DNA from 3 places in the Streptomyces sp. BI87 genome. Region 2 is predicted to be linked to each of the others. Evidence: predicted binding sites of a transcription regulator. Region 2 holds the regulator's gene; each other region holds the start of a gene.
What was found. Region 2 encodes HrcA, which represses chaperone genes, less so after heat shock. Its sites were predicted from a motif close to TTNGCACTCNGNNNNNCNGAGTGCNAA; they were not measured.
Positions count from the first base shown of each region.

Region 1: groL (chaperonin GroEL) is a predicted target of HrcA. The motif match lies at 1,669-1,695, and genes of this name have one in related genera.
Region 3: groES (co-chaperone GroES) is a predicted target of HrcA. The motif match lies at 1,291-1,317, and genes of this name have one in related genera.

Region 1 covers NZ_CP110079.1:2,914,765-2,918,038, forward strand. Annotated here, with positions in the region: gene groL (chaperonin GroEL) at 1-1,480, opposite strand, end outside; gene OIM89_RS12590 (cold-shock protein) at 1,990-2,193, opposite strand; gene OIM89_RS12595 (MoaD/ThiS family protein) at 2,638-2,916, opposite strand; gene thrC (threonine synthase) at 3,003-3,274, opposite strand, start outside.
Region 2 covers NZ_CP110079.1:4,873,989-4,877,262, forward strand. Annotated here, with positions in the region: gene OIM89_RS21665 (DUF3097 domain-containing protein) at 1-293, opposite strand, end outside; gene OIM89_RS21670 (MBL fold metallo-hydrolase) at 303-1,043, opposite strand; gene hrcA (heat-inducible transcriptional repressor HrcA) at 1,264-2,280, shown strand; gene dnaJ (molecular chaperone DnaJ) at 2,281-3,274, shown strand, end outside.
Region 3 covers NZ_CP110079.1:4,239,413-4,242,686, forward strand. Annotated here, with positions in the region: gene OIM89_RS18905 (polysaccharide deacetylase family protein) at 1-879, shown strand, start outside; gene groES (co-chaperone GroES) at 1,464-1,772, shown strand; gene groL (chaperonin GroEL) at 1,930-3,274, shown strand, end outside.

The DNA of each region.
Region 1 (3,274 bases), 2.0 Mb from region 2:
CCGGGTCGAGGATGCCCTCGGCGATCATGTCGACGTACTCGCCGGTCGCGGCGTTCAGGCCGTGGCCCACGGCGAGGTTGCGCACCTTCTCCACGACCACGCCGCCCTCCAGGCCACCGTTGACGGCGATCTGCTTGAGCGGGGCCTCCAGGGCCAGCTTGACGGCGGCGGCACCGGTGGCCTCGTCGCCCTCGAGCTCCAGCTTCTCGAAGACCGAGGAAGCCTGGAGCAGAGCCACGCCACCACCGGCGACGATGCCCTCCTCGACGGCGGCCTTGGCGTTGCGCACCGCGTCCTCGATGCGGTGCTTGCGCTCCTTCAGCTCGACCTCGGTGGCGGCACCGGCCTTGATGACGGCCACGCCGCCGGCCAGCTTCGCCAGACGCTCCTGGAGCTTCTCACGGTCGTAGTCCGAGTCGCTGTTCTCGATCTCGGCGCGGATCTGCGCGACGCGGCCGTTGACCTGGTCGCTGTCGCCGGCACCGTCGACGATCGTGGTCTCGTCCTTGGTGATGACGACCTTGCGGGCGCGGCCCAGCAGGTCGAGACCGGCGTTCTCCAGCTTGAGGCCGACCTCCTCGGAGATGACCGTGCCGCCCGTGAGGATGGCGATGTCACCGAGCATGGCCTTGCGGCGGTCGCCGAAGCCCGGGGCCTTGACGGCGACGGACTTGAAGGTGCCGCGGATCTTGTTGACCACCAGGGTCGACAGGGCCTCGCCCTCGACGTCCTCGGCGATGATCAGCAGCGGCTTGCCCGACTGCATGACCTTCTCCAGCAGCGGGAGCAGGTCCTTCACGTTGCCGATCTTGGAGTTGACGATGAGGATGTACGGGTCGTCGAGCGACGCCTCCATCCGCTCCATGTCGGTGGCGAAGTACGCCGAGATGTAGCCCTTGTCGAAGCGCATACCCTCGGTGAGCTCCAGCTCCAGACCGAAGGTCTGGGACTCCTCGACGGTGATGACGCCTTCCTTGCCGACCTTGTCCATGGCCTCGGCGATCAGCTCGCCGATCTGGGTGTCGGCGGCGGAGATGGAGGCGGTGGAGGCGATCTGCTCCTTGGTCTCCACGTCCTTCGCCTGCTCCAGCAGCGCGGAGGAGACGGCCTCGACGGCCTTCTCGATGCCGCGCTTCAGGGCCATCGGGTTGGCACCCGCGGCGACGTTGCGCAGACCCTCGCGGACGAGCGCCTGGGCCAGGACGGTCGCGGTCGTCGTGCCGTCACCGGCGACGTCGTCCGTCTTCTTCGCGACCTCCTTGACCAGCTCGGCGCCGATCTTCTCGTACGGGTCTTCGAGCTCGATCTCCTTGGCGATGGAGACACCATCGTTGGTGATCGTGGGGGCGCCCCACTTCTTCTCGAGGACGACGTTGCGGCCCTTGGGGCCAAGGGTGACCTTGACGGCGTCGGCGAGCTGGTTCATCCCGCGCTCGAGACCGCGCCGCGCCTCCTCGTCGAACGCGATGATCTTGGCCATGTGAAGTGGTCCTCCCAGGACTGGGGGTCCCCCCGGACTCTGTCTGGGGGAGGGTGGATACTCCGGACCGTGCTGGCGCCCGCGACGGACGGCCTGCCTGCCTCGCGGTTCCTTGCCCCGCGCGGCCTGCGGGCCTCACCGACCCGGTCCTTCTGTCACTCTCACTCGGAGAGTGCTAACGCCAATAATTAGCACTCGGGGTAGGAGAGTGCAAGGCGCTAGGGGCCTCCGGCCCCGCGCCCGCGTGCTGGGGGCGCCCTGTCCGTACCGGCGGATGCGGAGGTCAGGCCGCCCTTGCCGCGGCGGGGGTGGGGTGGCCTCAAACGCCGGCCGGGCTCGAAGGATGGCCTCAAGCGCCGGCCGGGCTATCTATAGCCCGGCCGGCGCTTGAGGCCACGGAGCCCGGCCGTCGCTTGAGGCCATCGAGCCCGGTCGGCGTGTGAGGCCAGCGCAGAGGGCCCGCCCCCTGTTGTGGGGCGGGCCCTCGTGAGTGTGGTGCGGTCGGCGCCTCAGGCGGCCACGCGGACCATGTCCGCCTGCGGCCCCTTCTGACCCTGCGAGATCTCGAATTCGACCCTCTGACCCTCTTCAAGGGTGCGGTAGCCGTCCATCTGGATCGCGCTGTAGTGGACGAATACATCCGCACCACCGTCGACCGCGATGAAGCCGTAGCCCTTCTCCGCGTTGAACCACTTGACGGTGCCCTGAGCCATGCCTAACTCCCCTATTACTGGCCCTTGCACAGGCCCGCACTTCGCGGACCCGGGTCAGACCTCACCCCCCAACCTTCGGTCGGGGGTGTGCGCCGGAACGCGTCGACCGCCGCTGAATGTATCTGCCCAACTGCCGTCTGCAACAGGTCAGTCGGACGAGAAATCCGGGCGCGGGGAAAGGGCGGAACCGGGAGGATGCGCCGGAGTTCCGGGCAAGTCGGGCCCGGCAAAAGGCGCGCAAGGGGGCGAATAACCGGGGTACTTTGTGTGCTGCTCGCCGGGGAAAGAACGGCGGCTCATATGCTCCCGGCACAAACGCGGGAGGCTGTTCCCCAACTCTACCGCGTTCAACCATGCAGAATTGCCCCCTCCGCTTTCCCCGGAGGGAATGGAGCGGAGAGGGCAATGCGGTGGAGCGGGGGTTCGCCGCGGAGGCGGCGGGGCTCAGCAGCCGCCGGCGACCGCCGGGATGATCGAGATACCGGCGCCGTCGGGCGTGGCGGTCTCCAGGCCCTGCTCGAAGCGGACGTCGTCGTCGTTGACGTAGACGTTGACGAAGCGGCGCAGCTTGCCCTGGTCGTCCAGGACGCGGGCGGCGATGCCGGAGTGGTTCTTCTCCAGGTCGGCGATGACCTCGGCGAGGGTGGCGCCCTCGGCCGGGACCTCGGACTGGCCGCCGGTGTAGGTGCGCAGGATGGTGGGGATGCGGACGTTGACGCTCATGGGAGTGCCTTCCGGAAGCTGGGGCTGCGGTACGGGTGAGGGCGCGTCGGCGACGCGCGGGGCGAGGACGGCGTCGGGCGTCGGCGTCAGGAGGTGGCGAGACCGGCGGCGCGGAAGGCGTCCAGGTCGGGCCGGATGGTCGCGGTCGGTCCGGTGGTGGGCGCCACCGCGTCCAGGGTCTTGAGGCCGTCACCGGTGTTGAGGACGACGGTGGTCAGCGACGGGTCGATCAGCCCGGCCTCGATGAGCTTCCGGGTGACGCCGACGGTCACGCCGCCCGCCGTCTCCGCGAAGATCCCCTCGGTACGGGCGAGCAGCTTGATGGCGTCGACCACCTGCGCGTCGTCCACGTCCTCCA
Region 2 (3,274 bases):
CCCGAGGCGGTCCGGGAGGGCGTGCCGGGGGCCTGGCCGGGCTTCGGGCGGACCAGGGTGACCGGGCGGCCCTCCAGGAGGAAGCCGCGCTCCACCATGGGGAAGACGCGATGCTTGCCGAACCGGTCCTCCAGGGTGACCACCGGGCCCTCGGCCGACTTCTCGCAGCGGATCACCGCGCCGCAGAAGCCACTACCGGGCTCCTCCACGACGAGGTCGGCCACCGCCTCGACCTCGGGAGCGGGATTCCGCTTCTTCCACGGCGGGGTCAGGTCCGGCTGGTAGCTGCGCATGGGCAGACGTTATGACAGGGCGAACCGGCGGGCCAGCTCATCGCGTTGGGTCCGGACGAACGCGGCGTCGACCACCGCCCCGTGCCCCGGTACGTAGACGGCGTCGGGGCCGCCGAGCGCCAGCAGCCGGTCCAGCGCCTCGGGCCAGCGCGCGGGCACCGCGTCCGGCCCGGCCTGCGGCTCCCCGGACTCCTCGACCAGGTCGCCGCAGAAAATCACGTCGGGCGTGCCCGGGACGAGGACGGCGAGGTCGTGCGGGGTGTGGCCGGGGCCGAGGTTGGCGAGGAGCGCCCGGCGTTCGCCGCCCAGCTCCACGACGGCCTCGCCGGAGACCAGGTGCCGGGGGACCACCAGCGCGTCGGCGGCCTCGCCCGCCTCGCGGGGGCCGAGCCCGTGGCGTACCGCGTCGGACTCCAGGGTGTCGGTGCGGGTGAGGGCGGTGTCCAGGCCGACGGCGCCGTGGACCGCGGCGCCCGCGAAGGCGGCGGCGCCGAAGACGTGGTCGAAGTGGGCGTGGGTCAGTGCCAGATGCGTCACACGGCGGGGGCCGCCGCGCTCCCGCAGGACCTGTTCGGCCGCGAGGCGCAGCAGGGCGCCCTCGCGCAGGGAGGCGCCCGCGTCGATCACCAGGGCGCCGGCCGGGCCCACGGCCAGCCCGGCCGTCGCGTCCCAGCGGGGCAGCCGCAGCCGCCCGACGCCGGGGGCCGGCCACTCCCAGCGCTGCTCCGGCCCCGTCCCGTACGCGTTCATCGCCTCATCACGCCTCCACCCTCTCAGGCGGCGCGCGGCATACCCGGCGGTACCGGGTGACTTCGCCGCGTCGCCCCCGGCCAGGTGTGCCCCGGCCTTGCCGGGGACGCACCGGTCAGCCGTACACTGGTCCGCGACGTGGTTGGCACTCGCGCGAGGTGAGTGCCAGCAGAGGCCCGCCGAGGAGGCGGGAGCGTGGCAGGCGACTGGGAGGTGCGCGGTGCTCAGTGAACGAAGGCTCGAAGTCCTGCGCGCGATCGTCCAGGACTACGTCGGCACCGAGGAGCCGGTCGGCTCGAAGGCGCTGACCGAACGCCACCAGCTCGGCGTCTCCCCGGCCACGGTCCGCAACGACATGGCCGCGCTGGAGGACGAGGGGTACATCGCCCAGCCGCACACCAGCGCGGGGCGCATCCCGACCGACAAGGGGTACCGCCTCTTCGTCGACCGGCTCGCCGACGTGAAGCCGATGACGGCGCCCGAGCGGCGTGCCATTCATCACTTCCTCGACCAGGCCGTCGACCTCGACGACGTGGTGGCCCGCACGGTGCGGCTGCTCGCGCAGCTCACCCGCCAGGTCGCCGTCGTGCAGTACCCCTCCCTGACCCGGTCCACCGTCCGGCACGTGGAGCTGCTGTCGATGGCCCCGGCCCGGCTGATGCTGGTGCTGATCACCGACACCGGCCGGGTCGAGCAGCGGATGATCGACTGCCCGGCGCCGTTCGGCGAGTCCTCCGTGGCCGACCTGCGGGCCCGGCTGAACAGCCAGGTCGCGGGGCGCCGGTTCGCCGACGTGCCGCAGCTGGTGCAGGACCTTCCGGAGTCCTTCGAGAGCGAGGACCGGCCCACCGTCTCGACGGTGCTGTCCACGCTCCTGGAGACCCTGGTCGAGGAGACCGAGGAGCGGCTGATGATCGGCGGCACCGCCAATCTCACGCGCTTCGGGCATGACTTCCCTCTCACCATCCGCCCCGTCCTGGAGGCGCTGGAGGAGCAGGTCGTCCTGCTCAAACTCCTCGGTGAGGCGAAGGATTCGGCCATGACCGTACGGATCGGTCATGAGAACGCCCATGAGGGCCTCAGCTCCACGTCGGTCGTCTCGGTCGGCTACGGTTCGGGACGCGAGGCAGTCGCCAAACTCGGCGTGGTCGGACCGACCCGCATGGATTACCCCGGAACGATGGGAGCGGTACGCGCAGTGGCACGTTACGTCGGACAGATCCTGGCGGAGTCGTAAGTGGCCACGGACTACTACGCCGTACTCGGCGTGCGCCGCGACGCTTCCCAGGACGAGATCAAGAAGGCGTTCCGCAGACTCGCCCGCGAGCTGCACCCGGACGTCAACCCCGATCCGAAGACGCAGGAGCGCTTCAAGGAGATCAACGCCGCCTACGAGGTCCTCTCCGACCCGCAGAAGAAGCAGGTCTACGACCTCGGCGGCGACCCCCTGTCGCAGAACGGCGGCGGTGGCGGCGCGGGCGGCTTCGGCCAGGGCGGCTTCGGCAACTTCTCCGACATCATGGACGCCTTCTTCGGCACGGCGTCCCAGCGCGGCCCCCGCTCGCGCACCCGTCGCGGCCAGGACGCCATGATCCGGCTCGACATCGAGCTGGACGAGGCCGCCTTCGGCACCACCAAGGACATCCAGGTCGACACGGCCGTCGTCTGCAACACCTGCAACGGCGAGGGCGCCGCCCCCGGCACCTCCGCGCAGACCTGCGACATGTGCCGCGGCCGCGGTGAGGTCTCCCAGGTCACCCGGTCCTTCCTCGGCCAGGTCATGACCTCCCGCCCCTGCCCCCAGTGCCAGGGCTTCGGCACCGTGGTGCCCACCCCCTGCCCCGAGTGCGCCGGGGACGGCCGGGTCCGCTCGCGCCGCACGCTGACGGTGAAGATCCCGGCCGGCGTCGACAACGGCACCCGCATCCAGCTCGCGGGCGAGGGCGAGGTCGGCCCCGGCGGCGGCCCCGCCGGCGACCTCTACGTGGAGATCCACGAGCTGCCGCACTCCGTCTTCCAGCGGCGCGGCGACGACCTGCACTGCACGGTCACCATCCCGATGACGGCCGCGGCCCTCGGCACCAAGGTGCCGCTGGAGACGCTGGACGGCATGGAGGAGATCGACATCCGGCCCGGCACCCAGTCCGGCCAGTCGGTGCCGCTGCACGGCCGGGGCATCACGCACCTGCGCGGCGGCGGCCGCGGTGACCTGATCGTGCACGTCGAGGTGA
Region 3 (3,274 bases), 630 kb from region 2:
CTGCGCCGCACCCGCGCCGCCCGGCTCGTCGCCGCCGGACTCACCGCCGCCGCGCTCCTCTCGGGGTGCGCGCTCGGCACGGAGAGCGGCTCCGGCGGGCCGGGTGCGGCCGGCCAGGCGGGCCCCGCCCCCGAGACCAAGGCCCAGCGGCTCGCCAAGAAGCAGGCCGCCATCGCCGCCGCCACCCGCCGGTGGGGCCTCGCGCAGGTCCCCCTGACCGCACCCGCCCCGCCCGACGCCAAACCCACCCTCAGCACGCGCGACGGCTTCGAGGTCGAGGGCCAGGAGGACCTGCCCCACGTCTTCACCACCGTCCCCGTCAAGGAACGCGTCGTCTTCCTGACCATCGACGACGGCGCCGAGAAGGACCCCGAGTTCCTCCGCATGATGAAGGAACTCGACATCCCCTACTCGGCGTTCCTCAGCGACTACCTGGTCAGCGAGGACTACGACTACTTCCGCACCATGCAGAAGCAGGGCGCCGCCCTCCACAACCACACCCTCGACCACCCCTACCTGCCCGGCCTCTCCTACGAGGAGCAGCGCCACCAGATCTGCGGCATGCAGGACATCATCGAGAAGCAGTACGGCAAGCGTCCCCGCCTCTTCCGCCCCCCGTACGGCAACTACAACCAGGACACCCTCAAGGCCGCCAAGTCCTGCGGCATCGAGGCCGTCCCCCTCTGGAACGCCGAGGCCTTCACCGACCGGGTCGACTACCGCGAATGGGATCGGGATCTGCATCCCGGGGACATCGTGCTCACCCATTTCCGGGGGACGGGGGAGTGGGACGGGACCATGGTGGACATGGTTCGCCAGGCGATGAAGGTGATCACCTCCAAGGGGTATGCCGTGGCCCGGCTGGAGGACTACGTCTGAGGCTGGCCAGCCTCGGCCCGGCCAACCTCAGCCCGGCCGGCGCTTGAGGCCGATGAGCCGCGGAGCGGCGAGTCTTCCGCCCGGACGGTCCGGGTGGCCTCAAGCGCCGGCCGGGCTGGGTTTTGTGCGGACACGTCTGACCGTGCCGGTCCGGGTGGCCTCAAGCGCCGGCCGGCTTGGGGGTGGTGGCCGAGGCTTCGGTCGCACGTGTCAGCCCGCAGGGGCTTCGGTGGGGTGGCCTCAAGCGCCGGCCGGGCTGAGGTTGGTCAGCCGAGACCAGGCTGTCGGGCCGAGTCCAGGTTGGCCGACCGGGGCCGGGTCGGCCCGCCCGAGTAGAGGCCCGGCAAGGCCGGGGGAGCAGGGCAGGCGGCCCTGTAAGGCAGGGCGGGAGAGCAGCGCGCGCCGCGCGCATTGGCACTCCGCTTGACCGAGTGCTAATCGCGGTCATAGTCTCAGGTCTGGCACTCCCCGCAGGAGAGTGCCAACACAGCGACGGGCAGGTCCGGCACCCGCGACGACGGATCGACCTGGTCGCCACACTCAGATCAGTTAACCCCGTGATCTCCGAAGGGGGAGGTCGGATCGTGACGACCGCCAGCTCCAAGGTTGCCATCAAGCCGCTCGAGGACCGCATCGTGGTCCAGCCGCTCGACGCCGAGCAGACCACGGCTTCGGGCCTGGTCATCCCGGACACCGCGAAGGAGAAGCCCCAGGAGGGCGTCGTCCTCGCGGTCGGCCCGGGCCGCTTCGAGAACGGCGAGCGCCTGCCGCTCGACGTCAAGACCGGCGACGTCGTGCTGTACAGCAAGTACGGCGGCACCGAGGTCAAGTACAACGGCGAGGAGTACCTCGTCCTCTCGGCCCGCGACGTTCTCGCCATCATCGAGAAGTAGCAGGCCGGAGGCGTCCGGTCGTCAGCCCGGACGGCAGACTCCACCTTTTTCCTGAAGCGCGCCCCTGGCCCCCGCGAGTGTTTGCCGGGTGGCGAGGGGCGCGTTTCATTTCGAGAGCGCGGCGGCAGGCCGCTCCGAGAGGATTCGAAAAGCTCCCATGGCGAAGATTCTGAAGTTCGACGAGGACGCCCGTCGCGCCCTTGAGCGCGGCGTGAACCAGCTGGCCGACACCGTCAAGGTGACCATCGGCCCCAAGGGCCGCAACGTCGTCATCGACAAGAAGTTCGGCGCCCCGACCATCACCAACGACGGCGTCACCATCGCCCGTGAGGTCGAGTGCGACGACCCGTACGAGAACCTCGGCGCCCAGCTCGTCAAGGAGGTGGCGACCAAGACCAACGACATCGCGGGTGACGGCACCACCACCGCGACCGTGCTGGCCCAGGCGCTGGTCCGCGAGGGCCTGCGCAACGTCGCCGCCGGCGCCTCCCCGGCCGCCCTGAAGAAGGGCATCGACGCCGCGGTCGCCGCCGTCTCCGCCGAGCTGCTCGACACCGCGCGCCCGATCGACGACAAGTCCGACATCGCCGCCGTCGCCGCGCTCTCCGCGCAGGACAAGCAGGTCGGTGAGCTCATCGCCGAGGCGATGGACAAGGTCGGCAAGGACGGTGTCATCACCGTCGAGGAGTCCAACACCTTCGGTGTGGACCTGGACTTCACCGAGGGCATGGCCTTCGACAAGGGCTACCTGTCCCCGTACATGGTGACCGACCAGGAGCGTATGGAGGCCGTCCTCGACGACCCGTACATCCTGATCCACCAGGGCAAGATCGGTTCCATCCAGGACCTGCTGCCGCTGCTGGAGAAGGTCATCCAGGCGGGTGGCTCCAAGCCGCTGCTGATCATCGCCGAGGACGTCGAGGGCGAGGCCCTGTCGACCCTGGTGGTCAACAAGATCCGCGGCACGTTCAACGCCGTCGCCGTCAAGGCGCCCGGCTTCGGTGACCGCCGCAAGGCGATGCTCGGCGACATGGCCACCCTCACCGGTGCCACCGTCATCGCCGAGGAGGTCGGCCTCAAGCTCGACCAGGCCGGTCTGGACGTGCTGGGCACCGCCCGCCGCGTCACCGTCACCAAGGACGACACGACCATCGTGGACGGCGGCGGCAACGCCGAGGACGTCCAGGGCCGCGTCGCCCAGATCAAGGCCGAGATCGAGTCGACCGACTCGGACTGGGACCGCGAGAAGCTCCAGGAGCGCCTCGCCAAGCTGGCCGGCGGCGTCTGCGTGATCCGCGTCGGCGCGGCCACCGAGGTCGAGCTGAAGGAGCGCAAGCACCGTCTGGAGGACGCCATCTCCGCGACCCGCGCCGCGGTCGAGGAGGGCATCGTCTCCGGTGGTGGCTCCGCGCTGGTCCACGCCGTCAAGGTCCTGGACGACAACCTCGGCCGCAGTGGCGACGAGGCCACCGGTGTCGCGGTCGTCCGCCGCGCCGCCGTCG